One region of the Filomicrobium sp. genome, then DNA from elsewhere that is predicted to be linked to it. Evidence: predicted binding sites of a transcription regulator. Region 1 holds the regulator's gene; each other region holds the start of a gene.
What was found. The regulator LexA, encoded in region 1, represses DNA repair genes until DNA is damaged. The targets are predictions, from matches to a motif close to TGTTCNNNNTGTGTTCNG.

Region 1 (10,882 bases):
AGCGCTCGAGCTGTTGATGACAAGTGCCGCTAGCGATGTGCACCGCGCCGCTTTCCTGATGGGGCTGCGCGTGCGCGGTGAAACCATCGCAGAGATCACCGGCGCTGCACGCCTGCTGCGCGCGCGCATGCATGCGGTGTCCGCGCCGCCAGGCACCATCGATATCGTGGGGACGGGCGGCGACGGTCATGGGACTTATAACGTGTCGACATGCGCCGCGCTCGTTGCTGCCGGTGCCGGCGCTACAGTCGCCAAGCACGGCAATCGCTCGGTATCTTCGCGCTCCGGAGCCTCGGACGTTCTCAGTGCGCTTGGCGTCAAGATCGACATTGATGCCGATAAGGTCGCGGACGCTATTCGACAAGCGGGCATCGGCTTCATGTGGGCGCCCATGCATCATCCGGCGATGAAGACGTGGGCGCCGGCTCGCGCGGAACTCAAAGTACGGACATTGTTCAACGTGCTCGGTCCGATTGCGAATCCGGCGAACGTCAAACGACAGGTCGTTGGCGTGTACGATGTGCGGTGGGTGGAACCTATCGCAGATGCCTTGAAGGGCTTGGGGTCGGAGCACGCATGGGTCGTGCATGGATCTGATGGGCTCGATGAATTGACGACCACTGGCCCGTCAACCGTGGCAGAGGTCAAAGATGGGGCCGTTTCTGTGTTTGAAATTTCCCCCGAGCAGGCGGGGCTTGAACGCACATCACTTTCGTCCCTGCAAGGGGGGGATGCGCAAGAGAACGCCGCGGCGATCCGTGCGGTGCTCGATGGTGCGGCCGGACCCTTCCGGGATATCGTGTTGTTGAACACGGCCGCTGCCCTGGTGGTTGCAGACAAGGCGGCCAATCTCATTGACGGCGTTGAGATTGCGTCGCGCGCAATCGATAGCGGTGCGGCGCGTGCCGTGCTTGATAAGCTCGTCGCCGTTACCAACGCGGACGCATGACATATGGCTGCTGACATTTTGGAAAAAATCACCGCGTACAAGCGGGAAGAAGTCGCGGCGGCTAAAGCAGAAGCTCCGCTGCAGATCATCGCCGAGTATGCACGTAGCGCCGGACGGCCGCGTGGTTTCGTTGCCGCGATCAACGCGCGCATGGCATCGGGACAGCCCGCGCTTATTGCCGAGATCAAGAAGGCAAGTCCATCAAAGGGGCTTATTCGCGCAGACTTCGATCCCCCCGCGCTTGCCGAAGCCTATGCCGCGGGCGGCGCAACCTGTCTGTCCGTGCTAACCGACGCACCCTCGTTCCAAGGTTCGCCGGACTATCTGAGGGCTGCACGTGCAGCATGCACGCTCCCCGCTCTACGCAAGGACTTCATGATCGACACGTATCAGGTCGTCGAGGCACGAGCATGGGGCGCGGATTGCATCCTCATCATCCTGGCGCAGGTCGACGATGAAACGGCTGCGAAGCTCATCGCCGCCGCGGCGGACTGGGGTATGGACGCGCTCGTTGAAGTGCATGACTCCGCGGAATTGGCGCGCGCCGCATCGCTTGGCGCGACTTTCATTGGAATCAACAATCGCAATCTGCGCACATTCGAGACGACGCTAGAGACCACCGAGCGTCTCGTGCCCGAGGCTCCGGCGGGGGCCACGCTCGTGACGGAAAGCGGCATCTTTACCGCTGCCGATGTCGCACGGATGCAGCGCGTCGGGGTGAACGCTTTTCTGGTGGGCGAAAGCCTTATGCGGCAAGCCGATGTGCGTCGTGCGACCGAGGCTTTGATTGGCAGGACGGAGGCCGCGTGAAAAAGCTTTCCCATCTCAACGAGAAGGGCGAAGCCCGTATGGTCGACGTCTCCGAAAAGGGCGTCACCAGCCGGACGGCCATTGCGGTGGGTTTCGTCGCGATGCAGCCCGAGACGCTGGCACTTGTCGAATCCGGAGAAGCCAAGAAGGGTGACGTTCTCGCGACTGCGCGCATCGCCGGCATCATGGCGGCCAAGCGGACGCACGAGTTGATCCCGCTATGCCATCCGCTCGCGATCACCAAGGCCAGCGTCGAATTTGAAGCGTCTCACGCCCCCGCAGGGATTCGCGTTCGGGCCGAGGTTAAAGTCGCCGGTCAGACAGGCGTTGAGATGGAGGCGCTGACTGCTGTTTCGGTTGCCTGTCTGACGATCTACGACATGCTGAAGGCTGCCGATAAGGGCATGGTATTCAAAGACATCCGACTGATTGAAAAAACGGGCGGACGGTCGGGAACATTCCGCGCAGAAGGACAATAATAATGGCGCCGCTTTCCGTGCCCGAAGCCCTCGCGCGCATTCTCGACGGCGTTCGCGCAACCGAGATGGAAGAGGTTGATCTGTTTGGGGGACGCGGACGCATTCTTGCCAGCACGTTGACCGCGCAATTCTCCCAGCCGCCGTTTGATGCGTCCGCGATGGACGGCTACGCTGTGCGTGATGCAGATGTGGCAACGCTTCCAGCCCGTTTGACGGTGATCGGCGAAGCTGCGGCTGGACATCCCTTCGCCGGCACGGTCGCAGAGGGACAGGCCGTTAGAATTTTCACAGGCGCGCCGGTTCCAGAAGGAGCCGATGCGATCGTCATCCAGGAAAATACCGATCGCGAGGGTGATGTTGTCGTTGTCCGCGAGGGCAAACCGGATCCTGCGCATGTCCGCAAACGCGGAGGTGATTTCACGAAGGGCGATGAACTTCTTCCTGCAGGCCTGAAACTTGCCCCGAGGCATTTGTCGCTGGCCGCAGCCATGGGCTACGGCAAACTCCCGGTGATGCGCCGTCCGGTCGTTGCAATCCTGGCAACGGGCGACGAGTTGGTCGAGCCCGGGACACCGGTTGCGGCAGGACAGATTGTCTGCTCCAACCCATACGGCATTGCGGCGATGGCTGAAGCCGTGGGTGCGGAAGCGCGATTGATCGGCATTGCACGTGACACAGTGGACAGTCTGACTGAAAAGATCGCTACCGCTGAAGGTGCAGACATCCTTGTCACGATCGGCGGAGCGTCCGTCGGCGATCACGACCTCGTCGCCAAAGTTCTCCAAGCGAACGGCATGACGCTCGATTTTTGGAAGATCGCTATGCGGCCAGGCAAGCCGTTGATCTTCGGACGTCGTGGCGCGCAACGCGTGATCGGCGTACCAGGTAATCCTGTGTCGTCCTTGATCTGTACGCGCGTCTTCGTTGTTCCCCTCATCCGCAAACTGCTGGGCCTCGATACTGGAACCGACGCTCTCATGACTGCGCGGCTAACCCACGCAATCGAGAAAAACGGGCCGCGCCAGCACTATATGCGCGCACGTCTCATGACGGGCGAAAATGGTGTCATGGAAGTTCGCGCCGCGGGATCGCAGGACTCATCGCTGTTGGAGCCGCTGTCGGCTGCGAATTGTCTGATCGTGCGCCCGGCCGATGCTGAAGCGCTTCCGGAAGGCGCGTCCGTCAACGTGCTGCGTATTGATTTTTGAGGCCGCCTTCGCTGGCATTTCTCCCGCGACGCAAAACTACAACAGCCAGTGAGCTAATATGATGTAAGCTGTTGATCAGTTGCCTAATTTGAATTGAGTAATACTCAGTCCACGTCTAATCTCCCCACAATTTATGGGGAGGAACCTCAATGCGCGGCAATTTTTTTGTCGGATTGATCGGTGTAGTTTTGGGTGGATGTGCCTCCGCTTCGAGCGAAATTACGGCTCAATACGTTTCGCCAATTCCATATCAGAACTACACATGCGATCAGATTGGCGCGGAAGCTGCCCGAATTTCTCAACGGGCGGCTCAACTCGCCGGTATTCAAGATTCAAAATCCACAAATGATGCTGTCGCAATGGGCGTCGGGCTAGTGCTTTTCTGGCCGTCGTTGTTCTTCATAAAAGGTGATGGTCAGACCGCAGCAGAACTTGGCCGACTAAGGGGTGAGTTCGAAGCTTTGGAGCAGGTATCAATTCAAAAAAACTGTGGCCACAAATTTAGACGCGACATCCAATCTTCACCAACGACGACAAGTTCAGTCACTCCGCCAACGTAAGGCAGTTGTGTCGTCGGTGGCTGCCTATTTCTCAATACCTTCGCTGCGCCCTCTTGTAGAACGTGTCAAGAACGGTTAGTGTCTGTTCATGGTTTGTACAGATTCTGTCCTAAACGCGGCGAGAGAGTTGAGGGATGTTCTCCACGCCCATTCGGGCTTGGTTTTGAGAACGCCTGAAGCTTGCGTCGCCGATGAGAAAGCGGCTAGCGGGGCGCGCTGAAATTATGCTGACACAAAAACAAAAAGAGCTTCTTCTGTTCATTCATGAGCGCATGAGTGAGACGGGTGTTCCGCCGTCGTTCGATGAAATGAAGGACGCGCTCGAACTCAAATCGAAGTCTGGTATCCATCGGCTCATTACGGCATTGGTGGAGCGTGGCTTCATTCGACGGCTTCCTCATCGAGCACGCGCTATCGAGGTCATCAAGCTTCCTGAAGGCTCAGAATCGGGTGGTGTCAAAGTCGGCGGCTTCAGGCCAAGCGTGATCGAAGGCGGAGGCGGCTCCAAGCCAGTCGAGCTCTCAGCGCCGAGCACAACTGTGATCGACTCCCAAACGGTATCCGTGCCGATGATGGGCCGTATTGCGGCGGGCGTTCCGATTAGTGCGATCCAGAACCATACCCATGATATTTCCTGCCCACCCGACCTTCTGGCTAAGGGCGAACATTTCGCGCTGGAAGTCCACGGCGATTCGATGATCGACGCCGGCATCCATGACGGCGATATCGTCATTATCAAGCGGTGCCATACGGCGGAGAACGGCGACATCGTTGTGGCTCTTGTCGATCGGGAAGAGGCGACGCTTAAGCGCTTGCGTAAGAAAGGCTCCACCGTCGCTCTCGAAGCTGCCAATCCGCAATTCAAGACGCGTATTTTTGGTCCCGATCAAGTGGATGTGCAGGGACGGCTTATCGGATTGATCCGACGGTATTGATATGTTGTTTGGCGGATAGAAATTGCCGAAGCCCTTTCGCTAATCATCATCCTGGCATTCATTGCCGAGATCCAATCTGGCACTGGGGAGGCCGTTGTCTGGTTGTGCTTTCCCCCATTGCGTTGGCCCGGGTTGAACCGCGGATCCTGGGAACACTCCCCGAGATGTCTCACGGCGCTGCTTCATCCGTGCTTTGATAGGCCGCTGTCCACGGCCTTCTTCCCCGAGCGCCTTCAACCGTTTCGACGCGTAATGCGCCAGATTTGTCGAGATAAACCGCGTGCGTTCCCTCGCGTTCTAATGCGGATCGATCGATGATGAGTTGGGGCTGCGTGCAAGATCGCGGACGTGTGCCCTGGACAATCAGTATGTGCGCTTGACGGCAATCATCACGTAACGCTGCGGGGTGGCGCGTGATGGCTACGATCTTTCCATCAATCGCACCGACGCACCCGACACCGTCGCAGGTCAAAGCGGGTGCGCGGGTTACATCGGCAGGTCTTCGTGCATCTCCGTCACGCGCAAGCCAGCGTGAGAGTTCGAATTCATCGCGCGAACTGCTGAGGCCGTTGAGGAAGCCGTCCGCTCCGCGCAGGAGCACGAGATTCCCGGTTCCGCCGACAAGAAGCGCAGGGCGTTCTGCAGTTGGGGCAAGAGCAATGCCGGCAGCAATCACTAGGACGCCTAACAATCGCCAGCGGTACCGCATCAGCGCCAACCACAAGCACCCCGCCGCGACAAGAGCGATTGCGACATTGGGAACAACTGGTAGAAGGCTGACAGCGCCTTTGAGGCCGGCAACCCAGGTGGCGGCCGCGGTCATTGCTTCAATGCCGTACCCCATTACAATGAGCGGCAGCGTCTCTAAGCCCAGTGGCATCAAGACGAGCGTTGTCAACGCAGCCGGCATGACAACGATATTGCAGATCGGGATTACGGCGAGGTTGGCCAGAACCGCATAGTGCTGGTTTTGATGAAAGTGGTAGATGGCGAAGGGTGCGATCGCCGCGCTGGCAATAATGGTCGATAGAACGATCCCGCTGAAAAAATAAAAGAACCGCATGTGCACGCCGCGATGGGGACCAGACGGCGCACGGAACCGTTGATTGATAGCTTCGTAACTTGCGACCAGAGCAATCACGGCGGCGAAGGACATCTGGAAACCGGGATCGATGACGCTTTCTGGAAATAGAATGAGAAGTATGAATGCTGCGACGGCAACGTTACGGAGGGCCACGGCCTGGCGATCTAACAGCATGGCTGAGAACATGACGGTGATCATGAGAAACGCGCGCACCGTGGCGAAGGTACCGCCTGAGATCATGAGATAGCCAAAAGCGCCGAACATCGCGCCGACAGCAGCCCATTTCTTTATTGGGAAGCGCAGGGCGATGGACGGAAAGAGTGCAAAGAGGAAGCGTAGTGCGACGAAGACAGAGCCCCCCATGATCGCCATGTGTAGGCCTGAAATCGACAGGATGTGATAGATGCCCGACGCACGATAAATCTCGTTTGTCGCATCGGAGATGCCGCCGCGCTCGCCAGTGATCAGGGCCGTCGCGATCGCGCCGCGTTCATCCGGCAACGCGGCTGTTATGCGATCCCCGATATGTTTGCGCAGGCGTGCAACCCAAGTTTCCAGCTTCTGGGCGAGGTTTTCTGGTGCGCCGTCTTCGATGACAATTGGAGGAGAGGTGGAATACCCGACGGCTCCGATGCCTCGATACCAAGCGTATCGCGCAAAATCATAACCTCCTGGAAGTGCCGCACGCGGTGGCGGCGACAGGTTGGCTGTGAGTGTTATTTGATCTCCCAAGCTCACGCCTGCCGTTGGATTTCTCGTAGTCACGCGAATGCGCGCGGGCAGTGCGTTTGGGGTGAGCTTGTCAACGCTTAGGGGGCGTAAGGTTAAGCGCTCGCCCCCCTCCGCTTTCGGCTCGATCAGTTCCACGATTCCGCGCACCGCCACGGGCCCGATTTGCGTTTGTAACACTGGCGCGCGGACCCACTCGGTCCGCAGTTTTGCCACAACCAATCCGAGGCCTGCTAGTCCGGTGAACGCAATCAGACTGCCGAGCAAAGTGGCGCTAGGCCGCATTATGATGAGTACCGTCGCAGCCAACGACACCGCTAAGAAGAACCAAACAGCCGGTTCAAGGGGCAGTGCAAAATATAAGGCGCAGCCTGTTCCAAAAGCCACGGGCTGCCAGTAGAACCACGCTGCCCGTTCCGCTTCGAGTTGCGCAGACAGCCATGCAAAGGGCGCGCGTAAGAGCCCCGTGCGGCGCGGGGCAGCAATCACATCGCTGGGCTCGTCCCGCAAAAGCGTCATAGGCTCGGTCCCGCCTCCCCCTCACCGGCTCCTTAACCTTCGCGCTCGCCTATGCTACAGGGCCTGCAAAACAAAACCAGCCGTTGCGGCAGCTGATGTCGCGACTGCGCTCAAAACATGTGAGCTCATGACAAAACCTTCGAAGGCGGGCAGCGCCGCTCCCGTCGTCCGCTTCGCTCCTTCACCCACCGGTTTTCTTCACATCGGAGGGGCCCGTACAGCGTTATTCAATTGGCTTTACGCCAAAGCGAGGGGAGGACGTTTTCTACTCCGGATCGAGGACACCGATCGTGCCCGGAACAGTCCCGAGGCCGTTGCCGCCATTCTCGACGGTTTGAAGTGGCTCGAACTGGACTGGGAAGGTGATCCCGTCTCCCAGTACTCGCGCGCAGAGCGCCATCGCGAAGTCGCCCACGCTCTTCTGGAGGCGGGTGGCGCTTATCGCTGCTACCTGACACAGGACGAGCTCGCCCAGATGCGCGCGGAAGCTGAGGCGGAAAAGCGTCCATTCCAGGTGCGCTCACCGTGGCGGGACAAACCGGCCTCGGATGCCCCGCAAGACAAACCCTTTGCCATCCGCTTGAAGGCTCCGCGCGAAGGGGAGACGACGATCGCTGATCATGTGCAAGGGGACGTCACATACTCGAATAAAGAACTAGACGACCTCATCATTCTGCGATCGGACGGTTCGCCGACGTACAATCTCGCGGTCGTGGTAGATGATCACGATATGGGCGTGACGCACGTTGTTCGCGGCGTGGACCACCTCACGAACGCCGCTCGTCAAACGCAGATTTATCAGCTCATGGGATGGGACGTGCCGGAATGGGCGCATGTTCCGCTGATTCACGGGCCTGACGGTGCGAAACTGTCGAAACGGCACGGAGCCCTCGGCGTCGAGGCATACCGGGCGATGGGCTATCTTCCGGCCGCGCTGCGCAACTATCTCGTTCGGCTCGGCTGGAGCCACGGAGATGACGAAATCATCTCGACCGATCAGATGATCTCCTGGTTCGATTTGGACGGTATCGGCAAGAGCCCTGCGCGTTTTGACTTCGCCAAGCTGGAGGCCTTGAACGGTCACTACATTCGTTCAACGGACGATGCGGAGCTCGTCGCTCGAACCGAAGCGATTTTGCCTGAGATTGAACGTGGTCGCGATATTCCGACGAGCCTCGATGATCTCGGCCGCGCTCGGCTCGTTGCCTCGATGCCGGGATTGAAGGAACGCGCGAAAACACTTGTCGAACTGATCAACAGTGCGAGCTATCTGTTCGCGCAACGGCCCCTTAACCTGCAGGAAAAAGCAGAAAAACTCTTGGACACCGATACGCGGGCTATGCTGGGCCGTCTTTTGCCGCGTTTTGAATCGTTGTCCGGCTGGGAAGCGGTCGACCTTGAAACGGAAGTGCGGACCTTTAGCGAGCAAGAAAACCTGAAGCTTGGCAAGGTCGCGCAACCCTTGCGTGCCGCACTTACGGGTTCGACGGTTTCGCCGCCTGTTTTTGACGTGATGGCCGTGCTTGGCCGTGAGGAAGCGCTTGCGCGCTTACGAGATCAAGTTGCCTAGCCAATCTCTCCAAGGCTTTGAAAGCCATGGTGTATTTTTCTGCATCGGCTCAACTTATTCAGTCGATTGCTTAGAATTTCGGCACGGGCTTGCGTAAAAAGTTCGGCTGATGTTCTAGCTGACAATCCCACCATAGGTTATCTTGCCGCGCGTGCGAATGTGCAGTACGAGGGCTGCATTCTCAAGCGATGACGGCCCTTTCGACCCCCGTCGGGCCTACCTTCAATCATCGCCCCGAGCCGCAACGCCTGACTCGAGGGATACCATCATGACCGCGCAAAACGATGCCAGTGGCAACGCCACTCTCACGCTGCACGACAAGAAGACCGACCTAGCGGTTCGCGCAGGTACAATCGGTCCCGACGTCATTGACGTCGGCAAGCTCTACAAAGACACGGGTTGTTTCACTTACGACCCCGGTTTCACATCAACGGCAAACTGCTCGTCGAAAATCACCTATATCGATGGTGACGCCGGGATCCTGCTGCATCGCGGCTATCCTATTGATCAGCTTGCGGAACAGTCTAACTTCATTGAAGTTTGCTATCTGCTGCTGAACGGAGAACTGCCAAACGAGCAGCAATATCGCGAGTTTGACCGGGCGATCACTCAGCACACCATGGTGCATGAGCAGATGAACCGGTTCTTCACCGGCTTCCGTCGCGACGCGCACCCCATGGCGGTTATCTGCGGTGTCGTTGGTGCGCTCTCGGCCTTCTACCACGACTCCACGGACATTAACGATCCTCACCAGCGGACGGTGGCGGCCCGGCGTATGATCGCGAAAATGCCGACGATTGCCGCTATGGCTTATAAGTATGCCATCGGACAGCCGTTTATCTATCCGCGGAACGATCTCGACTACACGTCGAACTTCTTACAGATGTGCTTTGCGGTTCCTTGCGAGCCATATTACGTCAACCCGGTCGTCTCGCGCGCGCTGGACAAGATCTTCATCTTGCACGCCGACCACGAACAGAACGCTTCGACCTCGACGGTACGGTTGGCCGGTTCGTCCGGAGCTAATCCCTTCGCCTGCATCGCCGCCGGTGTAGCCTGCCTCTGGGGCCCGGCACATGGCGGCGCCAACGAAGCCGCGCTCAACATGCTGGCCGAAATCGGAACGGTCGACCGCATTCCGGAATACATCGACAAGGCGAAAGACAAGACCTCCGGCTTCCGTCTCATGGGCTTCGGCCACCGCGTCTATAAGAACTACGATCCGCGCGCGAAGGTCATGCAGAAAACCTGTCACGAGGTGCTCGATGCGCTTGGTGGGCATGATGAGCCGCTTCTGAAGGTTGCGCTTGAGCTAGAGCGTATTGCCCTTGAGGACGACTACTTCATCGAAAAGAAGTTGTATCCGAATATCGATTTTTATTCGGGCATCACGCTGCGTGCGATGGGCTTCCCGGTTTCTATGTTTACGGCTCTGTTCGCCGTAGCGCGCACCACGGGTTGGATCGCGCAGTGGAATGAGATGATCGAAGATCCCGAGCAACGGATCGGTCGTCCACGGCAGCTTTACATCGGATCGCCGCAGCGCGATTTTGTGCCACTCAATCAGCGTGACTGACCGCCGAACCCTGTGTTCAGTTGTCTCGCTGTAGTTAGGAAATAAGGGCCGGAGGGAAAAAGACGCTCCCGGCCTTTTGCTTTTTTATTCGTCTTTCTTGGCCGCGGCTTCCGCCGACGTTGGCATGGCCGCTTGGCGGCCTTCGAGGATGAACCGGTGAACGATTGCGGCTGCGGTTTCACTTGGACTGTCGCCCTCGAACCGCATTTTATCTGGGAATTTCTCCAGCGCGTTCAGCTGCGCTTGGCGTTCCGGCGTGTCCTTGAGCAGCAACTCTACAGCGTTGGCCAATTTTTCAGGTGAGCACTCTTCCTGGAGGAATTCAGGGAACGCGTTCTCCCCAAGCACGAGGTTGGCAAGAACGACCGACGGCACCTTGAGCAGGAAGCGCAACCGCGCGGCTAGCGGATCGACGCGGTAGGCCACAACCATTGGGGTGCCGACCACGGCAAGCTCCAATGTT
Region 2 (10,882 bases), on a different contig from region 1:
ACATGACGTCGCTGGGATGCTGGCGGACGATTTCAACGAGGCATTGCAGCTCACGCGTAACGATGGGGCACGGGTGTGGGCGAATAAGCGTTTTGATCGCATTCTCGACCGTTCGGCAGCAGGGAATATTGCAGCGTTAGAGCTTGGCCTTGGCGGCAGTTCGGCAGCTTCTGAAGCCATTTTCAGACTGACCCGCGCGGCGCAATCAGGCTTGGCACGCAGTGAAGACGTCAAGGTGACGCTTGCGAACGATGCGCTGGGTCCGCGCGAACTGATTACGTGGGTTCGGATCAGCGTCTCGCCTTTCCAATCAGGTGGGGCTTCCAAAGACAAGCGGCCGCTCGTCCTCTGGAAAATCAGCGACATTACTTCGGAGCGTCAGAAGCAGGCTGCAGCCGTCGCCGGTTACGAGCTTCAGCTTGAGCGCTACGAGACGATGCCAATCGGATTGCTTGCAGCTGATGACGACGGTGCGATCGTTCATATGAACGGCACGCTGGCGAGATGGCTCGGCGTTTCCGACAAGCTGGGGGCCTCGACGCGCGTCAGCAAGTTAGCGGATCTGCTTGCGGCCGACGGTGCCGAACTTCTCCTCGACATGCGCCGGCGGCGCCGGCCTGACGAGATTGTCAGCACGGATCTGGATCTCGTTTGCGAAGACGGACGCCTCTTGCCTGTGCGTATTGTCTGCCAAACGGCGAACGATGCCTTGAGCGCGTTGGCGGACGATCCAGACGAATTTTCGCAACCGGTTGGTGGTGGCATGGTGATTGCCGTCATGGACCGGCGCGAGGAGGAAATCGACGACGCCACAACTGAGGTTGCCGGCGTCCGGTTTGCCCGCTTTTTCCGGTCCGCCCCGATTGGTATTGCCACGATTGGGCGGGATGGAAAGATTTCGAGCACCAACGCTGCGTTCTCTCGCATGATCGTGGATGGAACGAGCGGCATAGGCGAGGCGGCTCTCGATGTTCTCGCTCGTACCGGCGATGATGATACGAGCAAGGCGATTGGCGACGGGCTAGAGAAGGTGTTGTCGGGGCGCGGCAACATACCGCCCGTGGATATCGTCGTCGGGGCCAAGTCTGAATTTACGCGGCGCGTCTACATGAGCCCGTTGACGCATACGGGAAGCTCTTCGGAAGCTGCAATCCTGTATGCGATTGATGTTACTGAGCAAAAAGCTCTTGAGGCTAAATTTGCGCAAAGCCAGAAGATGGACGCTGTTGGCAAGCTCGCGGGCTTTGTTGCCCACGACTTCAACAACATGCTGACGGCAATCATCGGCTTTTCCGACTTTCTTCTGCAGACGCATCGTCCGACCGATCCGGCGCATGCCGACATCATGAACATTAAGTCGTCGGCGAACCGAGCCGCGGGGCTTGTAGGCAAACTGCTTGCGTTGGCGCGTCAGCAGACACTTATGGTTGAGCCGCTGCAGTTGGGTGAGGTCATGACCGATCTGGCTTCGCTGCTAAAACGCTCCGTTGGCGAAAAGATCGAATTGAAGCTCTCGTCGGGCCGTGACCTTTGGTACGTCAAGACCGACAAACTTCAACTCGAGCAGGCCGTCATCAACCTCGCGGTCAATGCGCGCGATGCGATGCCGGACGGTGGGCGTCTCACAATCCGCACGCGTAATCTGACCGAACGTGAGTCCCGTCGCTTGCAGCAGCGGGGTATGCTCCCTGGCGAATACGTGGAGATCGAGGTCAGCGATACGGGGACCGGTATTCCGCCTGATGTAATTGGCAAGATTTTTGAGCCGTTTTTCACGACGAAGGAGGTCGGCAAAGGCACGGGCTTGGGGCTGGCAACAGTCTACGGCATCGTCAAGCAAACCGGCGGTCACATCTATGCGGAGAGCTCGCTGGGTGACGGGACGACGTTCCGCATATACCTGCCGCGTTACCATCTCGATGAGAAGGACGAAGCGGCGATTACCGAACGAGTCGAAGCCAAGAACCGCGTGCAGAAGGCTGATCTCACGGGCGCTGGGCGTGTGCTGCTGGTCGAAGACGAAGATGTCGTACGCTCGTTCGCCGTCCGGGCTTTGACCCGCCAAGGCTACGAGGTTCTCGAAGCTTCCGATGGCCTGGAGGCCCTCGATGTCATGGCCGAACAGAACGGCAATATCGATATCGTGGTTTCCGATGTCGTGATGCCTGCGATGGATGGGCCGACGATGCTGAAGGAAATGCGCAAAACGAATCCCGACCTCAAGATCATCTTTGTGTCGGGCTATCCGAACGAGGCTTTCCAGCAGGCCCTGGGTGAAGAAACGTTTGCCTTCCTGCCCAAACCGTTCTCGTTGCCTCAACTCGCGGCAAAGGTGAAAGAGCAGCTCGAAACATAAGGCGGGTGTGATTTTTTGAGATTTTGTGGCTGACTGATGGGGTATTCCTGCAACACACGCCACTGATGTGCCCCGAACCTGCACGAATTTTGCCGCCAGTGAGACAATTTGCCATCTGATTGCCATAAGCCCTGGGGAAAACTTTTCTCATTGGGGCATAAGGCGAGTGCGTATCATGGTTGTTGACGTCGTCCTTCCGTTCGTAAGTCTTCTCGGCATCATTGGCGTCGGAACGCTTTCCGGTGTCGGGGCTGCTGTCCTCCTCGCATCTCTCTGGTAGATCGGCTGACAGCTTCCGTTATGGAGCGCGCGGCAAAGCGTTATGCTTGCCGCGCGTTTTCATTTGTTGCTTCGGCGATCATGTTTCGTTGCAACGCATTGCGTGTGTCCACTGTCTTCACACGGGTTTTAGGAGCCTGCGATTTAACTGGACCGGCTGATTTGCTATGACTGCATCAGTGGTGACGCTTTCTCTTACGGAGTGCGCGCACTGAGCTCTGACAAATGCGCTATGTTCTCTCCTTGTTCTCAGTGAACAAAAAGTGTACGTTGTGACTCGCGGACATGATCTGCAACTCACGACAACATCGGGAATCGCGTTATGAGCAAGCCGGAACTTCGTGTCCTCGAAGGGGGAGCTATGGATAAGCAAAAGGCGCTGCAGGCCGCGCTCGAACAGATCGATAAGAACTTTGGCAAGGGCTCGATCATGCGGCTCGGGGCCAACGACAAGTCGATCGATGTTGAAGCGGTGCCGACTGGCTCGATCGGGTTGGACATCGCCCTTGGTATTGGTGGTTTGCCGCGTGGCCGAATTATAGAGATTTATGGTCCTGAATCCTCCGGTAAAACCACGCTTGCTCTGCATGTTGTGGCCGAGGCTCAGAAAAAGGGCGGCATTTGCGCCTTCGTCGATGCCGAACACGCGCTTGATCCGGTTTACGCGAAGCGGCTGGGCGTCAAAGTAGAAGATTTGCTGATTTCTCAGCCAGATGCTGGTGAACAGGCGCTGGAAATTGCCGATACGCTCGTTCGTTCGGGTGCCGTGGATGTATTGGTCATTGACTCGGTGGCCGCACTGACGCCAAGGGCGGAACTTGAAGGCGAAATGGGTGATAGTCTGCCTGGCCTTCAAGCCCGTCTGATGAGCCAGGCTCTGCGCAAGCTTACGGCTTCCATCTCCAAATCACGCTGCATGGTCATCTTCATCAACCAGATCCGGATGAAGATCGGCGTCATGTTCGGAAACCCGGAAACGACCACCGGTGGCAACGCGCTCAAGTTTTACGCTTCGGTTCGTCTCGACATCCGTCGCATTGGCCAGATCAAAGAGCGTGACGACGTTGTTGGCAATCAGACCCGCGTTAAGGTCGTGAAGAACAAGGTCGCGCCACCATTCAAGCAGGTCGAATTCGACATCATGTATGGTGAAGGTGTCTCCAGGGTCGGAGAGTTGGTTGATCTGGGCGTTAAAGCCGGCATTATCGAAAAGTCGGGGGCTTGGTATTCTTATGGTGACCAGCGCATAGGGCAGGGGCGCGAGAATACGAAAACGTTCCTCAAGGAAAATCCGAAAATCGCCGCTACGATCGAAAAGGCTATCCGCGAGAACGCGGGCCTCGTCGCGGATCATTTGCTGGTTGATCCTACCGTCGCTGAAGATGAGGACAGTGAACCGGCGGAGGTGCCGGCGGTTGTTGGCGAGGATGAAACCACTGACGATCAGGCCGGTGGCCGTAAATCGCGTGCCCGGCGCTGATTGAACACAGATCTGATCTAAGTCGAAATTTCGCGATGTTGGCGGGGTGGTTCTGAAGCGGACCCTCCGCCTTTCGCGTTCTTTAGCCTTGAGCGACTGGCTTAGAGGGCTTCGGTGTCCCGGAGCCCTTGCCTGGACAGGGCGCGCGTGCGCCGATAAAACGGCGACGAACTGCCGTTTTGGCTGTCCCGTGGTGCGGGGTGGGCAAGCGTCAGGCAGCGGTTGCCTTCCAGTTCCATCTTGATGGCGGAGAAGGCGACGCTACATCGATAAGACGACTTTTCTGGAGCCTGCGCGTCCGTTTTTCGCCGTCATTGCTTCTTCCGGCGTTTTTCCGGGTAACCTGACGGGCGTGGCGGGTGGCAGCTTGCACAACTTCAAGCGCCGGGGATCAGGCGGAATACGCTTCGCTGGAAATGAGAAATAGTCTACAGCCTGAGCGTTTCGCGCGAATCCCGTGAGGCGTCAGGCTCTAGGGCTTGGAGTTGGCACTCTCTGACAGGATGGAATAGCACGCGGGGCAGACCCACGTTTTTTCTACGACCGCTAGCACGAGGCGATGAATGACCGGCGTTAATGAGATCCGAAGCGCATTTCTCGAATATTTCGGGAAGAACGGCCATGCGATAGTGCCGTCGTCGCCGCTTGTCCCGCGGAATGATCCGACGTTGATGTTCACCAACGCCGGGATGGTGCAGTTCAAGAACGTATTCACCGGTCATGAGACACGGGACTACGTGCGTGCTGTCACGTCGCAAAAATGTGTGCGCGCGGGCGGTAAGCACAACGATCTCGACAACGTGGGCTATACGGCGCGCCATCACACGTTCTTTGAGATGCTCGGCAACTTTTCATTTGGTGATTACTTCAAGGATGTCGCCATCGAATTGGCCTGGAACCTGATCACCAAGGAGTTTGGACTCGATCCCAAGCGTCTCCTGATCACGGTCTATAAAGAGGACGATCAGGCGTTCGATATCTGGAAGAAGCTCACGGGCTTTCCTGATGAGCGGATTATCCGCATCGGAACATCCGACAATTTCTGGCAGATGGGGGACACGGGCCCCTGCGGGCCGTGTTCGGAGATTTTCTTCGATCACGGGGAGCATATCCCTGGCGGACCTCCCGGCTCGCCGGACGAAGACGGTGACCGTTTCATCGAAATTTGGAACCTCGTGTTCATGCAATACGAGCAGGTTACGCCTGGGGAGCGCGTCGACCTGCCACGCCCTTCCATTGACACTGGCATGGGGCTTGAGCGTATCGCAGCGGTTCTTCAGGGGACTCACGATAACTATGAAACAGACCTGTTTCGCGCTTTGATCGCGGCTTCGGTCGACCTGACGAATGTAGAAGCGACGGGTGAGCACAAAGCGAGCCACAGGGTCATCGCAGATCACTTGCGCGCGGTTTCGTTCCTCATTGCGGATGGCGTTCTGCCTGCGAACGATGGTCGTGGCTACGTCCTGCGCCGCATTATGCGACGGGCGATGCGTCACGCTCATCTTCTTGGCGCGACGGAGCCGTTGATGCATCGGCTCGTTCCGGCGTTGATGCGGCAGATGGCGGAAGCGTACCCCGAACTTAGCCGGGCTAACGCACTCATTACCGAGACGCTCAAACTTGAAGAAACGAAATTCCGCACGACTCTGATCAAAGGGCTCGGCCTATTGAGCGAAGCTTCGAGCGACCTTGGCAAGGGAGACGTCTTCTCTGGGAATGTCGCCTTCAAGCTCTACGATACGTACGGTTTTCCACTCGACCTAACCGAGGATGCATTGCGGACGCGCGGCATCGCTGTCGATCATGCTGCTTTCAACGCGGCTATGGAGCAGCAGAAAGCCGAGGCCCGCAAAGCTTGGAAAGGATCGGGAGAAGCGGCGACGGAAACCGTCTGGTTCGAAGTGCGGGATAAGGTCGGCGCCACCGAGTTCCTCGGTTATGACACGGAGGCGACCGAGGGTGAGATCCTCTCGCTCATCAAAGACGGCAAGCCCGTGAAGACCCTCAAGGCGGGTGACGAAGCTCAGATCATCCTGAATCAAACGCCTTTTTACGGAGAGTCCGGCGGACAAGTGGGTGACACGGGTGTTATCCGCGGACCGAAGGGCGCCGTGTTCCGCGTTACAGATACGCAGAAAAGGTTGTCTGATCTTTTTGTTCACTTCGGCACGGTTGAGAGCGGGGCCTTCAAAACCGGCGAACCCGTCAGTCTCGAAGTTGATCATGCGCGGCGGACAGCGACGCGCGCCAACCACTCTGCAACGCACCTTCTGCATGAGGCTTTGCGCCAGGTGCTTGGAACGCACGTTGCTCAGAAGGGCTCGTTGGTTGCGCCAGAGCGTCTGCGGTTTGACTTCTCACATCCCAAGCCGATGACGGCTGATGAAATTCGCGAAGTCGAGCGTCGGGCCAATGAGATTGTCGTTCAGAACGTTCCTGTTGAAACGCGCCTGATGGCACTCGACGACGCGATGGAGTCGGGGGCGATGGCGCTGTTCGGCGAAAAGTATGGAGATGAAGTTCGTGTCGTTTCCATGGGCTATACACCTGGGGATGCGTCCGAATCCGTGGGCAAGAAGGCCAACAAAGCTTGGTCCGTCGAATTGTGCGGCGGTACGCATGCCAAGCGCACCGGCGACATCGGTCTCATCAAGGTCGTCGGTGAATCCGCGAGTGCCGCCGGCGTTCGTCGTATCGAAGCGCTGACCTCGGACGGCGCGCGCGCATATCTTGCGTCGCAAGACGAACGGCTTCGTGAGGCTGCGGCCATGCTTAGGACGCGGCCGGAGGAAGTTCTTGATCGCGTTCGTGCACTGCTTGAGGAGAAGAAACAGCTTGAACGGCAACTGAGCGATGCGAAGCGCCAGGCTGCGCTCGGCGGCTCAGGGGCTTCCGACACGGGTTCCGGATCTGCGGTTCGCACCGTGGGGGACGTCAAGCTTCTGGCGCGTACGGTTGAAGGGTTAAACCCGAAGGATCTGCGCGGACTTATCGACGACGGTAAGAAGCAAGTGGGGTCTGGCGTGGTTGCCGTGGTTGGTGTTACCGAAGATGGTAAGGCTGGCATCGCCGTTGGTGTGACCGGAGACCTGACGGATACCTACAGCGCTGTTGATCTGGTGCGTGTCGGTGCTGAAGCCCTCGGTGGCAAAGGTGGCGGCGGCCGACCTGACATGGCTCAGGCGGGCGGTCCGGATGGCAGCAAAGCAGCCGATGCGATCAAGGCTATCGAAACCCGCCTCGCGGGCTAACGACAATCAGTTCACGGGAAGGAAGCAGGACATGATGAATGTTTCGCGTTGCGGCGTTGCCGCTCTCGTCTTTGTGACGACCGTCGGTCTTGCCGCTGGTGGTGCCTGGGCCGACGCTTCCCCATGCGCGCGTGCCAATACAGATCCCGAGAAATTGCAGTCTGAGTTGTCGACCACGGAAAAGCTTCCTGAAGTGTTCCGCGACGACAATTACGTGGCGCTACAGGACAAGTCGACGTGGGCCATGTGGACCTTCACCTTGCCTTCGCATCCGGCCCATCCGGCTGTGGTCTGTCGCCGCCCCGTTCGTGAGGGCGAATCCATCACGCTCGATATGGTCGTGAACTGCAAGGGAGAGTCCAAGGCCTGCGCACAACTCGATCAGGACTTCCGTGCTCTCAATGCCCGCATGGCGCAAGAAATGAAGGCGAAGAAGTAGTCGCCGCCTTAACGCAGAGGGCTCTCCGCGGACGGCGCCAAACAGCGCGACGGTGGTTTATTTGCTGCTGATGTGGATTGTGTAGGCGCCGGCGGCTGATCGGTAGTGATCGTACACCTGAATAAGGTACCGTCCAGGTTGGGCGGACTTGAATGCTTGTGTCACGTCGGCGCCGCCGGTCGTGTTGTATGTTGCTGATATCTGAGACTTGGCTGGGTCGTATATGACAATGGCCGGGCGCAATGTCGTCGATCTGTTTTCGAGCCGTATTTCAGTTTCAGCCCGTCCTTCTGGGATTTCAAAGCTAAAGAAATCGCTATCGGCTGGGTCCATTATCGCTGCTTCTATTCCCTCCCCGATATTGATTGGCTTTGCCGTGAGCAGCCCGTCATTTGGTTCGAACGCATCATAGCTCTTTGTTGGAACGACGCGCACATTATAGACGCCAACGCTGTTGCCGTAGTGGTTGCTTACTCTAGCTGCGTAACGCGTGTCGGGCGTGGCGACGAATGTGTAAACAATATCGGCTCCCGCGGTCGTCTTGTGCACAGAGCCTCGGCTGGTTTTTTCTGCATCGAACAATTCGATCCGTGGCTCAAGCGTTGTGGACCGATTTTCTATTTCGATCCTGATCCAGTCTCGGTATTCCGCAGGCGTCGTGAAAGTGAAAAAGTCTGCGTCTTTCGGTGGATCAATCGATGCCGCGATCCACGTCTTCAATCCAAGCTGATTGGTCGACAGGCTGTCGTTGTTGGGTTCGCTTTCCCGCGCGTCGATCTCGATATGCCGAGGGGGTACGGCTTCCAGAGATTGCAGCGCCTGTTCCTTTCGAACTTCGACAACTTGATGGTTGAACGTTTTGGAAGCTTGCCGGGCTTCGCTGACTTTCTTTGCAATGGCTTGGTCGACCTGTTGTTTGGACGTGCTCGTCGCTGTATTCGTCGGGGATGCTGCGGCCGCAGTAGGCGTTATTGGGGAAGACGACGGCGTGTCAGTTGCCTGCATTGCCGTACGTACGAGCGCAACGATGTCTTCAACGCGCGATTCGTAATCACGTGCGTTTGCCTTGCACTGCAGGAACTGCTCAGGATCGAGGCGTCCGGCGTCGAGGACTGTGCAGCAGGTCTTTAGATTGATTGCCGTCATTTGAGCCCGTTCATCGAGCTCGGTCAGTTGTTCGCGACCGATCTTCAATTCGCCTTCGGTTTTCAGGAAGGAAACCTTTGTCGCCAATCCAACGGACGTTTGCTGAAAGATAGCTTCGCAGGGCGTCAGATTCGTTCTTAAAAGATCATAGCCCAAGTATAGCAATGCCATTGCGAACAAGCTGCTGGCGACCGCTACAACCTGACCAAATGAGCCGAGCCGTAAGCGCTTTTTGCGAATGCGGGTTGTCTGCTCTTCTTCAGGCATGAAAAACCTCAAAAAATAAAACAAACTCAAAATATTGGTTCGAAAAACGCTTTACTGAAAAAAACGCGTGAATTGTGTCTATGTAGCGACGACCGATGTCGCGGCAACGGCTTCGGTTTGAGGCTGTATTATAATTAAGCTCAAGTTAAGCCCTGCACTATAGTCTCCTGCCCGAGGAACGCTTTTTCCGTGATTTTCTGAGTTTATCAGCATCCCCATATCCGAAATTTCGAACGGAGAAGTCCGTGCTATCGTTTCAGAGAAAACCGACGCAGGACCGCGAGATCATTCAAACATCGGCGGCCCCTTCTATGGCAGTTGTCGATAATCAAGTGCTGGCTGCTCTTGAGGATCTCGTACGCTCTAATCTAACGGCAAAGATTGCCGCTGATGGACGCTTGGGAGAAACGCTGGAACAGCTTGTCGCGCTTGTGAAGAAGTCAAATTCTGCACAGCTGCAGGCTGTGAGCCAGCTGGGTGCACAGGCCGGCGAGTCCGCCATAAATATGGGCTGGGTCTATCACGACTTCCGCGAAGTCGCGGACTCGACCAAATCGATTTCGGGCGCCGTCGTCGAGCTCGCGGCGTCTATCAGCGAGTTGGCGGAATCTTCACGCACCAGTACAACGCAAGCGGAATCCGCGCGGGATACGATGCGGTGCTGTACTGACGACAGCCGCGGCGCGATCGATGCGATGCAGGCTATTCAGCAGCGTTCCAGCCATATCGGAGAGCGCGTCGCTGAGTTGCAGACCGCTGTCGACCAGATCAATTCCATGACAGGTGCTATCGATTCGATTGCCCGTCAGACAAACCTTCTCGCGCTCAACGCCACGATCGAAGCTGCGCGTGCCGGAGAGGCCGGTCGCGGATTTGCCGTTGTTGCTTCCGAAGTAAAAGAACTCTCGGTGGAGACAGGCAAGGCGACCCAGCAAATTCGCAATTGCGTTGAGGCATTGACGAATGAGATGGCCGAGATCAGCGTTGCGGTTAAAGAGAGCCTGAAGTCCGTCGAGGCGGGCAGTGATATCGTTCGCCAGGTCAGCTCGATTATCGAGAATGTCGGAGACGAGGTTAGCGAAGTTTCCGAGCGGATCCGCGGGTTGTTCAACCTCATTCAGCAGCAGGAAGCTGCGACATCGGAGATCAGCCAAAACGTTGTTCAGATTTCCGAGAAGGCCAATAAAAACAAAGATGAAGTCGAAGCGATTGGCAAGCGTTTGCAAGAGTCTGAGAAGCTGACTGCCAACACGTTTGCGGCCAGTGAGATGCTGCCGGTGGAGAACTTTGGTCTCATCCGCTTTGGCGCCGATGTCACGATCTGGAAGCGGCAGCTTTGCTCGGTTCTGCTTGGTACCGAATCTGCACAATCTGTCAGCGGCAAGTTCCCTGTCTCTTCTGCTATCGAGGACGCGCGGCACTTGGCGGCTTCGAAACCCGCCCTCAAGCCGATCTGCGGCGAACTGGAAAGCTCGATGCAGCAGGCACAGCGTTTTGCTGAGAAGCTCATTAGCGAGATCAAGAACTGCAACTGGAATGAAGCAACGCCCGCGTATGTAAGCTGCGACGACGCGATCACAAAAGCGATCGCTGCTACCAACAAGCTCCTGGAACAAGCAGCCCGCTAAGCTCTGCGTTCTCCTATAGGAAAGCCCTGACAG
Region 3 (10,882 bases), on a different contig from region 1:
GCGACCTGCACCACCAGGTCGTAATAGGTCCGGGGCTTCAGGCGCGGCAGCATGGACATCTGCGCCCGGCTCTCGATCTGGAAGGTGCCGAGTGTGTCGGCCTTGCGGATCATCGCATAGGTGCGCGGATCCTCGGCCGGGATCGACGCCAGATCGAGGCGGATATCCTTGTGCTCGGCCAGCAGGTCCAGCCCCCGGCGCATGCAGCTCAGCATGCCGAGCGCCAGGACATCGACCTTCATGAAGCGCAGCGCGTCGATATCGTCCTTGTCCCATTCGATGATCTGGCGCCCCTCCATCGCCGCGGGCTCGATGGGGACGAGATCGTCGAGCCGGTCGTGGGTCAGCACGAAACCGCCCGGATGCTGCGACAGATGCCGCGGCGCGCCGCGAAGCTGGGCGGCCAGTTCGAGCGTCAGGCGCAATCGGCGATCTTGCGGGTTGAGATTGAGATCGCGGAGCTGCTGCTCGGTCACACCGGCCTCGGACCAGCCCCAGAGCTGGCCGGACAGCGTCTGGATCAGGTCTTCGGGAAGCCCCAGGGCCTTGCCGACGTCCCGCAGCGCGCCCTTGGAGCGGTAGCGGATGACGGTGGCGGTTAGCGCGGCGCGCTCGCGGCCGTAATGCTCATAGACCCACTGGATCACCTCCTCGCGCCGCTCATGCTCGAAATCCACGTCGATGTCCGGCGGCTCCCGGCGCTCCTCGGAGACGAAACGCTCGAAGAGGAGATCGTTGCGGCCGGGATCGATCGCGGTGATACCGAGCACATAGCAGACGGCCGAGTTCGCGGCCGATCCGCGCCCCTGGCAGAGGATGCCGCGCGACCGGGCGAAGCGGACAATGCTGTTCACCGTCAGGAAGTAGGGCGCGTAGTCGAGCTTGCCGATCAGGGCCAGCTCATGCTTCAGCGCCGCTGTCACCTCGTCGGGGACACCCTCGGGATAGCGGCTCGCCGCGCCCTCCCAGGTCAGCCGTTCCAGGGTCTCCTGCGGGGTCAGCGCCGGATCGTCGCGCTCTTCGGGATATTGATAGCGCAGCTCGTCGAGCGAGAAGCGGCAGCGATCCGCGATCTCACGCGTCCGGGCCAAAGCCTCGGGCCAGCGCGCGAAGAGCCGGTGCATTTCGGCAGGCGGCTTCAGATAGCGGTCGGCATGGCGATCGCGCCGGGTGCCGAGCGCATCGACGGTGAGATTGTGCCGGATCGCGGTGACGACATCCTGCAGGATGCGGCGTCCGGGCTCATGGAAGAGCACGTCATTGGTCACGACGGTGGGCACACCTAGGCCCGCAGCGAGCGTCGACAGCTCCCAGAGGCGCATCTGGTCATTGGGCCGCCGGCGCAGCGTCAGGCCGAGATAGGCGCGATCGCCAAAGGCATCGCGCAGGCGCCGCAGCCGCAGACCGCAGGTCTCGTCGGCGAGGTCCGGCGCCAGGACCACGATCAACCCCTCGCCATAGGCGACCAGATCGTCCCATTCGAGATGACAGCGCGCCTTGCCCGCCCTCCCCTTGCCCAGCGACAGCAATCGGCAAAGCCGTGAATAGGCCGCCCGGTCGGTCGGATAGACCAGCACCGACATGCCGCAGGCAAGATCGAGGCGGCAGCCGACGATCAGCCGCACCCCCGCCTCCTTCGCCGCCTCATGGGCGCGCACGATGCCGGCCAGCGTGTTGCGATCGGTCACGGCGAGCGCCTCGATCCCCATCGCGGCCGCCGCGGCGAACAGCTCCTCGGCCGAGGACGCGCCGCGCAGGAAGGAGAAATGCGACGTCACCTGCAATTCGGCGTAAGCGGGCGCGCTCATCCGAATATCCCGTGCAGGAACCAGCGATGCGAGCCGGTGGCCGCATCCTCGCCATCGCCGGAGCGGAAGATCCAGAAGCGTTCGCCGGCATCGTCCTCGACCCGGAAATAGTCCCGCACAGCGATGAGCTCGGCATCGCGTTTCCACCATTCCCCGAAGATGCGCTCGGGGCCGTCGGCCCGGCGAACACGGCGGCGCACGCCCTTCCAGGAGAACCAGTTCGGAGGATGGTCCGGCAGCAGCGCCATGGTCTCGATCGGCTCCGGCTGGGAGAGCAGCCGCGAGGGGCGCGGCCAATGGTCCGGCCAGCCTGCGCCCGTATCCTCGGCAAGCGCCGGCAGGCGGCGGACCGAGCGTTCGGGCACATCGCTCGCCACCGGGGCGAAGCGATAGACCGCCCGCGCGCCGACCCGGTTCGCCAGCGTGTCGATCAGGCCGGAGAGATCCGGCGCCCCCTCTTCGATCAGGCTGCTGGCCGCCTGTTTCAGGGCCAGCGGTTCGGCCAGGGTGGCGGTCAGCGACATGATCTCGACGCCGAAGCCTGGCGCGATCGTCTCGATCTTGTCGCAGAGAAGCCGGGTCAGGCGCGCGGGATTCCGCACCGGCATGGCCAGACCGATGCGCACCGTCTCGACCCGGTTGTCGACGCGGTAGCAGAGCAGGTCGAGACGGCGCGCGCCAAGACCCCGCCCTTCGAGCGCCTCGCAGAGCGCCATGACCAGCTTGCGAATATAGCGCGCGATGGTCTCGGCGGCGCCTATGGGTTCGGCGAAGACGCGGCGGACGGAGACCAGCTCCTCCAGTCGGATCGGCTCGATGGGTTCGGCGACCGCACCCAGGGCCTGATCGAGACGCCGGCAGAGCTCCGGGCCGAAGCGCCGGGTCAGGGGCGCACGGGGCTGCCCGATCAGGTCGCCGATGCGGACAAAGCCCAGGTCATTCAACCCCACCGCGATCGCGGGCGGCAGGCGCAGTGCTTGCAGCGGCAGCGGCGCGAGGACCGGGACGGTTTCGCCGGGAGGGGCGACAAACAGCGGATCGGCCGCGTAGCGCGCCAGCGCATGGGCCGCGCCCCAGCTATCGGCAATGGCGGCGCGGGCGGTGACGCCGGACATGACAAGCCGACCGGTCAGCACCTCCAGCATGGCCGCCTCACCGCCATGCAGATGGTCGGCGCCGGTCGCGTCGATGACGATCCCGTCCGGCGCGTCGGCGGCGACGATAGGTGAGAAGCGTTGCAGCACCCAGAGCGCGAGGCGTTCGAGGCTGTCCAGGTCGGCCCGCGGGTCGGCGGGCTCGATGTGGAGGCCGGGCACCATCGCCTGGGCCTTGGTGACAGGCATTCCGGCGCGCAGGCCGAGCGCCTGCGCGGCCGGATCGGCCGCCGTCACCACCCGGCGGTTCTTCTCCTTTCCGGCGATGACCAGCGGCGCCTCACCGGGCGGCGCTGCGTCGCCCGCCTTCCGCCGCAACCGGTCTGTCGGCCAGTTCGGCAGGAAGACAGAGATGACCCGAGCCATCGCACGCCTCCAGTTCGATATCGAGACATTCGCCCGCCCGCGCCCGGATCAACTCAACGAGCCAGCGCGGCCGTCCAACACCGGGAACCGGAAGGGGCGCGGACGGCAGCGCCGAGATCCGCCAGCGGGTCATCGCCGCCGTCGGCTGCCCGAAATCGCTCGCCTCCGCCTGCCGCCGCCAGCGGCGCAACGCGATGCAGATCGTCGCCGAACCTTTCGCGGCCAGATGCAGCCGCCGCGAGGCGGGCATCGGCAGGCGCGCGACGTCACCGACGACCGCCCCCAGCCCGCCATGCCGCAGCCCTTCCTCCATACAGGCGAGAGTCGCCTTGTCGTCCCCGGCTTCGACGAAGATCACCCGGCCGGGCGGCAATCCGGCCTGCTCCAGCCCCGGTGCGAAGAGATCCTGGAGCGCCACGCACCAGAGCACCTGGCCGGCGGTGCGGGCGGCGATCCCGGCGGTGAAACAGGCGGCAGCCGCGCCATCCACCGCCCCGTTGCCGCCTCCGGCGACTTCATGGAGGCATCCGAGCGCCAGTCCGCCACCGGGCAGCTTGCGATCCAGCGGCGCGATCCCGAAGGGCAGCACCTCGTGCGGACGCACGCCATCGCCTTCGAGCCGCGCGATGCGCGCCCGAAGTTCGGCAATGGCTGGGCTGTCGGCACGGCTGGGCATATGAGGATGGCGTCTCCGGGGCTTTGCACTGGTCGATTCTGTTGCTATGTTCTTTATTTGTTCTCTTGTGGGTCGAGAGTCAATCTCGGCCATCCCGGAAGTGATCGACGGCGCGCGATGCCCTATGGTGGCGTAAAGTATTCGCAAGGAGAGTAGTGGGGCGATGTGCAACCTGTATCGCATTACGACCAATCAGCAGGCGATCAGGGATTTCGTGGCCGCCACCCATGACAGCATCGGCAATCTCGAACCTTCGATCGACGTCTATCCCGACCGGCCGGCTCCGGTGGTGCGCAACACCGATGGCGGACGGGAACTGGCTTCGCTGACCTGGGGCATGCCGACGCCCATCGAATATCTGAAGTCCCGCGATGCACCGGACACCGGCGTCACCAATATCCGCAACACGGCCAGCCCCCATTGGCGCAAATGGCTCGGAGTTGAGCATCGCAGCGTGGTCCCGGCCACCGCCTTTTCCGAATATGGGCAAAAGCCCGATCCGGTCACGAAGCGCAAACCGCTGCACTGGTTCGCCCTCGATGAGACCCAGCCCCTGTTCTTCTTCGCGGGAATCTGGACGCCATGGCGCGGAACCCGCGGATCGAACCGGACCCCGCGTCCGGGCGATCATCAGCTGTTCGCCTTCCTGACGACCGAGGCCAATGGCGTGGTGAAACCGATCCATCCGAAGGCCATGCCCGTCATCCTGACGGGCCGTGACGAAGTCGAGACCTGGCTAACCGCCGACTGGAAGGAAGCGAAGGACCTGCAACGGCCGCTGCCCGACGAGCGGCTGGTGATCGCGGAGACGCCAGCGAGCGCAGCCGCCGATGGCATGTTGCCGGGCCTCTGACAATGATCCGGAGGACGAAAATGGGCCGGAAGGAAGAAGAACAGTTAGCGGCGACGCTCGCCAAGGCGATGGCGATGATCTGCGTCCGCAACAGCATGCTGGAGGACCTGCATGCGGGGCCGGTCCCGGTCACGAAGACCGGTGACTATTCCGATGTCTTCGTCATCGACGCCGACGGCAACCACATCCCCTGGGGAAGCGTGTCGCGGTTCGACGATGAGGAGATGCGCGACCTGATGCGGCAAGTGGTCAATCGCCTCTACACGTTCCAGACCTGTTTCGCAGAGCCCCAGTTTCAGGCGGTGATCGACAAGTGGCTCGGGGTGACGCGCACCTGGGACGAGCCGGTTCTCGACGAGCGCCTCGCGGGAAGGCCAGTATAGATTTCCTCGCTCCGGCAATCATTGCGCTCGAACGGCTGCTCATATGAGCCCTTCAAGCGTCCAGGCTGATAATCTGGGTCCAATAGCTGATCCGTTGAGCAGGCACGGCGTCCCGCTCTCTCAGCGATCTCAACATATCCAAGATCGGCTTGGTTCGCGAGGTAGGCAGCACGGGCCTCGGCATGGTTGGCATGCGATCAACGCAAATCGATCCGTGCGACCAGCGCCTCCTCCGCTTCAGTGAAGGCGAGCCTGTAGCGGTTCGCCGCATCCATCCGTTTGCTCATCTCAGCGTGATCCTATTGGCTTCGACGTGACGAAAAGCCTTCGACCGGCACGTGAGAAGTATCACCTGCATCCGCTTCGAAGCGTCCTGCAGGATGTCGGTCATCGTCTCCAAGCGGGCATCATCGGAATAGACGAGAGGGTCGTCGAGGATCAGAGAGATCGGCGCTCCATCCTCGAGCAGGAGGTCCGCAAAAGCGAGCCGAGTCAATATCGCCAACTGCTCCTGCGTGCCTCGACTGAGATCACCACAGGATTCATCGATCCCCGCCCTCGTGAGGCCGGTCAGCCCGAGCTCCTCGTTGAATGACAGATCACATCCGGGAAGAAGCTGCTGGATGTATCGACTAGCCCGAGCCGTGACGGGTGCGAGGAATGTCCTCGACGCTTCATTCGCGGCATCCGACAGCGCCTCGCGGAGCACCTCAAGCATGTCGGCCTCATGCCGCAAACGATCGCAAGCGGCGATCGCGGCCTCCTCTTCCTCCCGCGTTTCGGCAAGGCGACCGGCAGGCCCGTTTGTCCCTTCCCTAACGATCGTGGATTCGAGCGACGCGATCCGGGCGGTCAGTTCAAGTCGTTCCTCGCCGGCCCGGCTGGCGGCACGATCGAGGTTCACAATGCGGCGTCGGATAGCGTCGGCGTCGAAAGACGTGGCGCTTTCGCGCGCCTTCTCGAGAGCTTCGAACTTCGCGGCACGCTCCCGCTGAGCCTCACCGCGCGCCGCTTCGAGCGTTTCCCGATCCCCGATCTCTAGGAGGTTCCGGAGATCTTCAGCCGCAGCCTCGGATTCGCGGATGGCTGCGGAATAATCGGCTTCGGCCGTTGCGAGCGTACTCTCCGCCTTCGACAGAGCCGTCCTCCCGTCTTCGCGCTTTCCGGATGCGGCAGCCTCGGCGAGCTTGGCGTCGACCACCGCCTTCTCCAGCGTGTCGACATTGTCGGTTGGGGCGACAACGTCGGCGATGTCGCCCAGCTCGGCCACGAAGGCGCGCAGGGCATCTGCCCCGGGCGCCAACCCGATTGTCGGATCTCCAGGACATGCCGAGGCGATCTGTGTCCGGAGCGCCTTCAACTCGCGCTTGGCAGCGGAGGCCCGTTCGTTCCGGGCCACGCCCTCCGCATGCGACTTGATGCCGAGCGACCGCAAGGCGGAAGCGAGTTCTTCCGTCGCCGCTGCAAGATCGGCCTCAATGGACTGACCCGAACCCTGCGGCGGGCGCACGACTAGGCTGCCCGCATCACCCAACTCGAACTTGGTGGTCTTGAGGACGTCAACGCTGGTGACGTCGGTCGTCAACCCGTCAATCCTCAAAGATGCGCCCGCCCCGAGTTCGACTTCTACCTTCACAGCGCCTGCTTCGAACCGGGCGCGTGCCTGGATGGCGGCAAGCTCGAGTTCGGTAATCTCCTCAAGGTCGTCACTATCGACGGCCCCGGCGGAGTCATCAACCAGCGCACGCTCACGCTCCTCTAGCTCGGCTAGAGCTTTTCGCGCATCGATCGCGCGACGAGCGCCCGCGGCATTAGCGAACCCGCGCAATCGCGCGCGTGCGGAGGACAGTGCCTCCTCGTGTTTCTCCCTTTCCGCGCGAGCCTCGTCGAGCGCGGCGCGGAGTGATTTTTCCTCCTCACCGGCACGAGCAGCCTCAGCCTTGGCTTCGTCCCGCAGACGAGCCTTCTCTTCGAGGTATGTGCCGGCGGATCCGACGCGAGCCTCGGCTGCGTCCAATCGCTCGATCCTCGACGAAGCCGTCTTCGCGACCTCGTCGGCGCGTCCGAATTGCGCCTCCGCCGCAGTCGACCGCAGAGAGGCGGTCTCCGCGACCTTCTGGTCCGCCTCGAGCTTTTTTCGCTGCTCCGCCGCCTCTGGGTCGACGAGATCACGCTCGATAATCCTAAGCCGTGACCTCGCCGCGTCCAACTCGGTGAGAGTGTTCTCGTATTCATGGAAGTTGGTCTCGGCCGCCTGGCGGGCAGCCGTCGCCGTGGACACGCGAGCCTCTGCCACCGCTAAGTCGCCGCGCGACTTGCCCGTCGCCGATGTGCGCAGCGCTGAATATGCCGCTTCGATGCTGGCCCGGATCGCGTCAAAGCGTCGACCACCCGTCACCGCGCCGACTTCCGCCTCGAGCACTCCCCGAACGGTATCGCGCACGATGCGGTTTGGACTCTCCACGGAGAGTGCCGTCGCCTGCTCGACCCAGAGCATGCCAAGGGGCCCGCGCGTTTCGGGATCGCTGCCCCGGTTGTTGCCCCGCTCGAATCCGAGCAGCTCCTGCAGCGCTTCTTCGGCCGCATCGCTCTCTCGTCGCCCGCTCGCGCCGGTAAGTCGCACGGAGGGAGACTTCATGAACTGCTTCTCGAGCCTCCAAGTCTGCCCGTTGAGGCCGAAGCCGACAGTGACACGGGGCGCCACGTCATCACCAGTCGGGACATAGGAACGGACGAGTTCGGTCTTGGCGGAGTAGCGGATGAAGAAGGCCGCACGCAGGGCCTCCAATAGGGTAGATTTGCCCGTCTCGTTCGGCTCGACTACGATGTTCAAACCGTCGGTGAAGCCGTCGATGCGTAGCGGTTCGCGGAACTTGCGGAAGTTCTCGACCTCCAGGGATTTGAGGATCATCGCGCAACCTCCGCATCGAATCGCATCGCCTCGACATAGAGACGCTCCAGCGCCGCGGCGGCGATCTGGGCATCGGAACCCGATCCGGTAGCCCTGGCCTGTAGGGTAGCAGTCGCCCCGGCGAGCGCACCTTGGACATCGATTTGGGCGACGTCCTCTGCCGTCGGACGCGCGGTCAGGCCATCCGCGTCGAGTTCCAAATGCCGCAGTTCGTGCGCCAGACAGTCCTGGACGGCCGACGTCATCGTGACGCGGTCGGCGAGACTCACCACACCGACGAGATGGAGCGAAAGGAGCACGTCCGACAAACGCGCCTCGCTGCGGAGCGCGGCGAGTTCACGGTCCAAGTCTTCCATGTTCTCCATACTCCAGCGGCGCGACATCCAGCGATATCGACCGGTCTCGATCCGCTGCAGCTCGGGCGTTTCGTTGGATCGCAGGCTCACGCCGATGCAGCCGCCCGGCTCATCGCGCCCGAACCGGTCAATTTCAGGGGTCCCGCTGTAAGCGGTCCGGTCGCCAACCGTCAAAAAGCCATGCCAGTCCCCGAGCGCGAGGTAGTCAAGGCCCGCGGACTTGGCGCGATCCGGCGGGATCAGATTGGAGCTCTCTCCGGTGGCGCCAAACTCTGTGATGGAGCCATGTGCGAGACCGATGCGGAGTGCCCCCGGCGGCGTCGTCATATCGACCATCGCCGCGGAAGGATCGGACACCGTCTTCCGGTGCTCCAGGGGCGCCGGCAGAAGCCAAGCACCCTGCTCCATCTCAATAGGCTCGGGAGTGTCCACGATCCGGACTGAGGCAGGCGCACGCCCGCGCAGCCTGCTCCAGAGTCCACCGGCTCGCGCATGATCGTGGTTGCCCGGCATCAGCCACCAGGTGACCGACGCCCGCTGCATACGTGACAGCATCTGCGTGACGATGCGGTCGCCGGGTTCGACGTTGTCGAACACATCACCGGCGACGACGATGTGCGTGGCACCGCTGGATATTGCCGCAGCACCGAGGCGATCGATGGCATCGAGGCGAGCCTCAGCCAACGCACTACGCACCTCCTGCGGAAAGCGCCCGAACGGCTTTCCGAGCTGCCAGTCAGCCGTATGGATGATCTTGAGCGTCGCCACGAATCAGTTCCTCGTTACAGTGCCACACATGGATCACGCACCCACTGCTACCGGAGCTTGCGCCTCCGTCGGGTCCGGGATTTCCTCATCGCGGAAGAAACGCCACATGGCACGGACGAGGCTCTTCAGCATCTCGCTCTCGTGGCCCTGTTCTTTAGCACGGAGAAGTGTCTGATAGACGATTTCCGGTATCTTCTGCGCATCGTTGCTCGGATGCACACCAAAGGGTTCGCAGGCAGCAGCAAGGCACGCCGTGTGTACTTCAGGCGTGAGATCCTCCTTGAGCTTGTGCTCCAATGTCTTTTCGAAATGCGCGTAACAATCGCTGATGAGGTCGCTAGTGGGCGCGGCGTCGATCTGATCGTTCGGCTTAGCGAGCTTGCTCAAAGCAAGATCGGTTGCCGGCGTTCGTTTAGCCTCGGGTAACTGCTGGTCGCAATCCCATAGCATGAAGGTTGGAATACCCAGCTCGCGAAAAATCACATAGGGACGATCGAGATTGGCTTTGCCTTCGGTTGACAGGATGGCGATGCCGGCCGCCTCGAAATTCACGCCGAGCATCCGCGCCGTCGCGGTGAGCGCCGCTTTATCGCTTCGGCCCTCAACCAGAATCACACCGGTGGCGAAAAAGCCTTCGGCCAATTCAGCACCGAGAATGTGCAACCGCGGCATCAAAGTCTGTGCACTGAAAGTGCCAGCGGGCTTATTCCAGCCGCGTTCGAGCTTCTGCGCAACGGTGCCGAGATCCAGCGCTTGCAGGCTGCATTGCTTGAATTCACTGTCGTCACAATGCGAGCGCCGGGTAAGCCTGATCTCGTCGGCCTTCCCCATCGAAATGAACATTGGCGAGTGCGAACCGAAGATAACCTGTGTGTGGCCCTGCGCGCCAGGGAGCGTACCGCTACTCAAGCCCCGCAGCACTTCCGCGAAGTGCCGCTGTTTGGTCGGATGCTGATACAGTTCGGGTTCTTCAATTGCGAGGATAAGCGTCGGTGCCTGCGCCATGACCGCAGCCGCAGCCGCAGCGGGCGCGTCATCACTGCCGTCAACGTCACTATCAGGGGGTGCCTCGTCGCCCTCCGGCACGGCAGTTCGCGCAAGATGCTGGAGAAGTGTAAAGATGAAGGCACGCTGGAGGCCGTGACCTTGCCTGTCCACCGGTCCACCGAAGCCTTCGTCCTTGAGAAACACATCCGCCATTGGCAACGGGACTGGCATCTCGCCGACCTCGCGCCAGGCCAACGAAACTTCAGCATCTTGATACAAACCCCGCAGGTCGGCGGTGAGGGTCCCAGCGAGCGCACCGAGTTCAGGCATATTTTCGGCGGATACCAAGGCCTGGTAGGCCTCGGTCAACTGCGCCTTGAACGCTTGAACGTCCGGCCGCTGAAGGATCTGACTGCGCACTAGCAGTTCGAGTAGTTTGCCGATGACGCTCGTCTTGCCGTCCGCCGCGTCCGCTGATGCGTCGCGAACCGCCGGAATGAACACGAAGCTCGTGTGCTGCTGGAGCTTGCCTCGGCTGTTGTTCTGGAATCCGAAAAACTGACCATCGTCGGGCAGCAGCACCAACTGATCGGGATGCTCAGCCTCCCAGGTTAGCATCG

Region 2: a site for LexA is predicted at 2,869-2,886, ahead of recA (recombinase RecA). Genes of this name have one in related genera too.
Region 3: a site for LexA is predicted at 4,052-4,069, ahead of K5845_RS07175 (ImuA family protein). Genes of this name have one in related genera too.

Annotation. Positions count from the first base shown of each region.
Region 1 covers NZ_JAILWT010000003.1:139,645-150,526, forward strand. Annotated here, with positions in the region: gene trpD (anthranilate phosphoribosyltransferase) at 1-949, shown strand, start outside; gene trpC (indole-3-glycerol phosphate synthase TrpC) at 953-1,759, shown strand; gene moaC (cyclic pyranopterin monophosphate synthase MoaC) at 1,756-2,238, shown strand; gene K5845_RS08105 (molybdopterin molybdotransferase MoeA) at 2,241-3,446, shown strand; gene K5845_RS08110 (hypothetical protein) at 3,596-4,006, shown strand; gene lexA (transcriptional repressor LexA) at 4,231-4,941, shown strand; gene K5845_RS08120 (ComEC/Rec2 family competence protein) at 5,111-7,273, opposite strand; gene gltX (glutamate--tRNA ligase) at 7,401-8,843, shown strand; gene gltA (citrate synthase) at 9,112-10,419, shown strand; gene lpxB (lipid-A-disaccharide synthase) at 10,504-10,882, opposite strand, start outside.
Region 2 covers NZ_JAILWT010000009.1:41,092-51,973, forward strand. Annotated here, with positions in the region: gene K5845_RS18555 (hybrid sensor histidine kinase/response regulator) at 1-2,356, shown strand, start outside; gene recA (recombinase RecA) at 2,958-4,115, shown strand; gene alaS (alanine--tRNA ligase) at 4,679-7,369, shown strand; gene K5845_RS18570 (hypothetical protein) at 7,401-7,808, shown strand; gene K5845_RS18575 (PPC domain-containing protein) at 7,866-9,221, opposite strand; gene K5845_RS18580 (methyl-accepting chemotaxis protein) at 9,467-10,849, shown strand.
Region 3 covers NZ_JAILWT010000002.1:733,197-744,078, reverse strand. Annotated here, with positions in the region: gene K5845_RS07185 (error-prone DNA polymerase) at 1-1,808, opposite strand, end outside; gene K5845_RS07180 (Y-family DNA polymerase) at 1,805-3,328, opposite strand; gene K5845_RS07175 (ImuA family protein) at 3,243-4,004, opposite strand; gene K5845_RS07170 (SOS response-associated peptidase) at 4,168-4,857, shown strand; gene K5845_RS07165 (hypothetical protein) at 4,878-5,240, shown strand; gene K5845_RS07160 (AAA family ATPase) at 5,524-8,151, opposite strand; gene K5845_RS07155 (metallophosphoesterase family protein) at 8,148-9,275, opposite strand; gene K5845_RS07150 (ATP-dependent nuclease) at 9,309-10,882, opposite strand, start outside.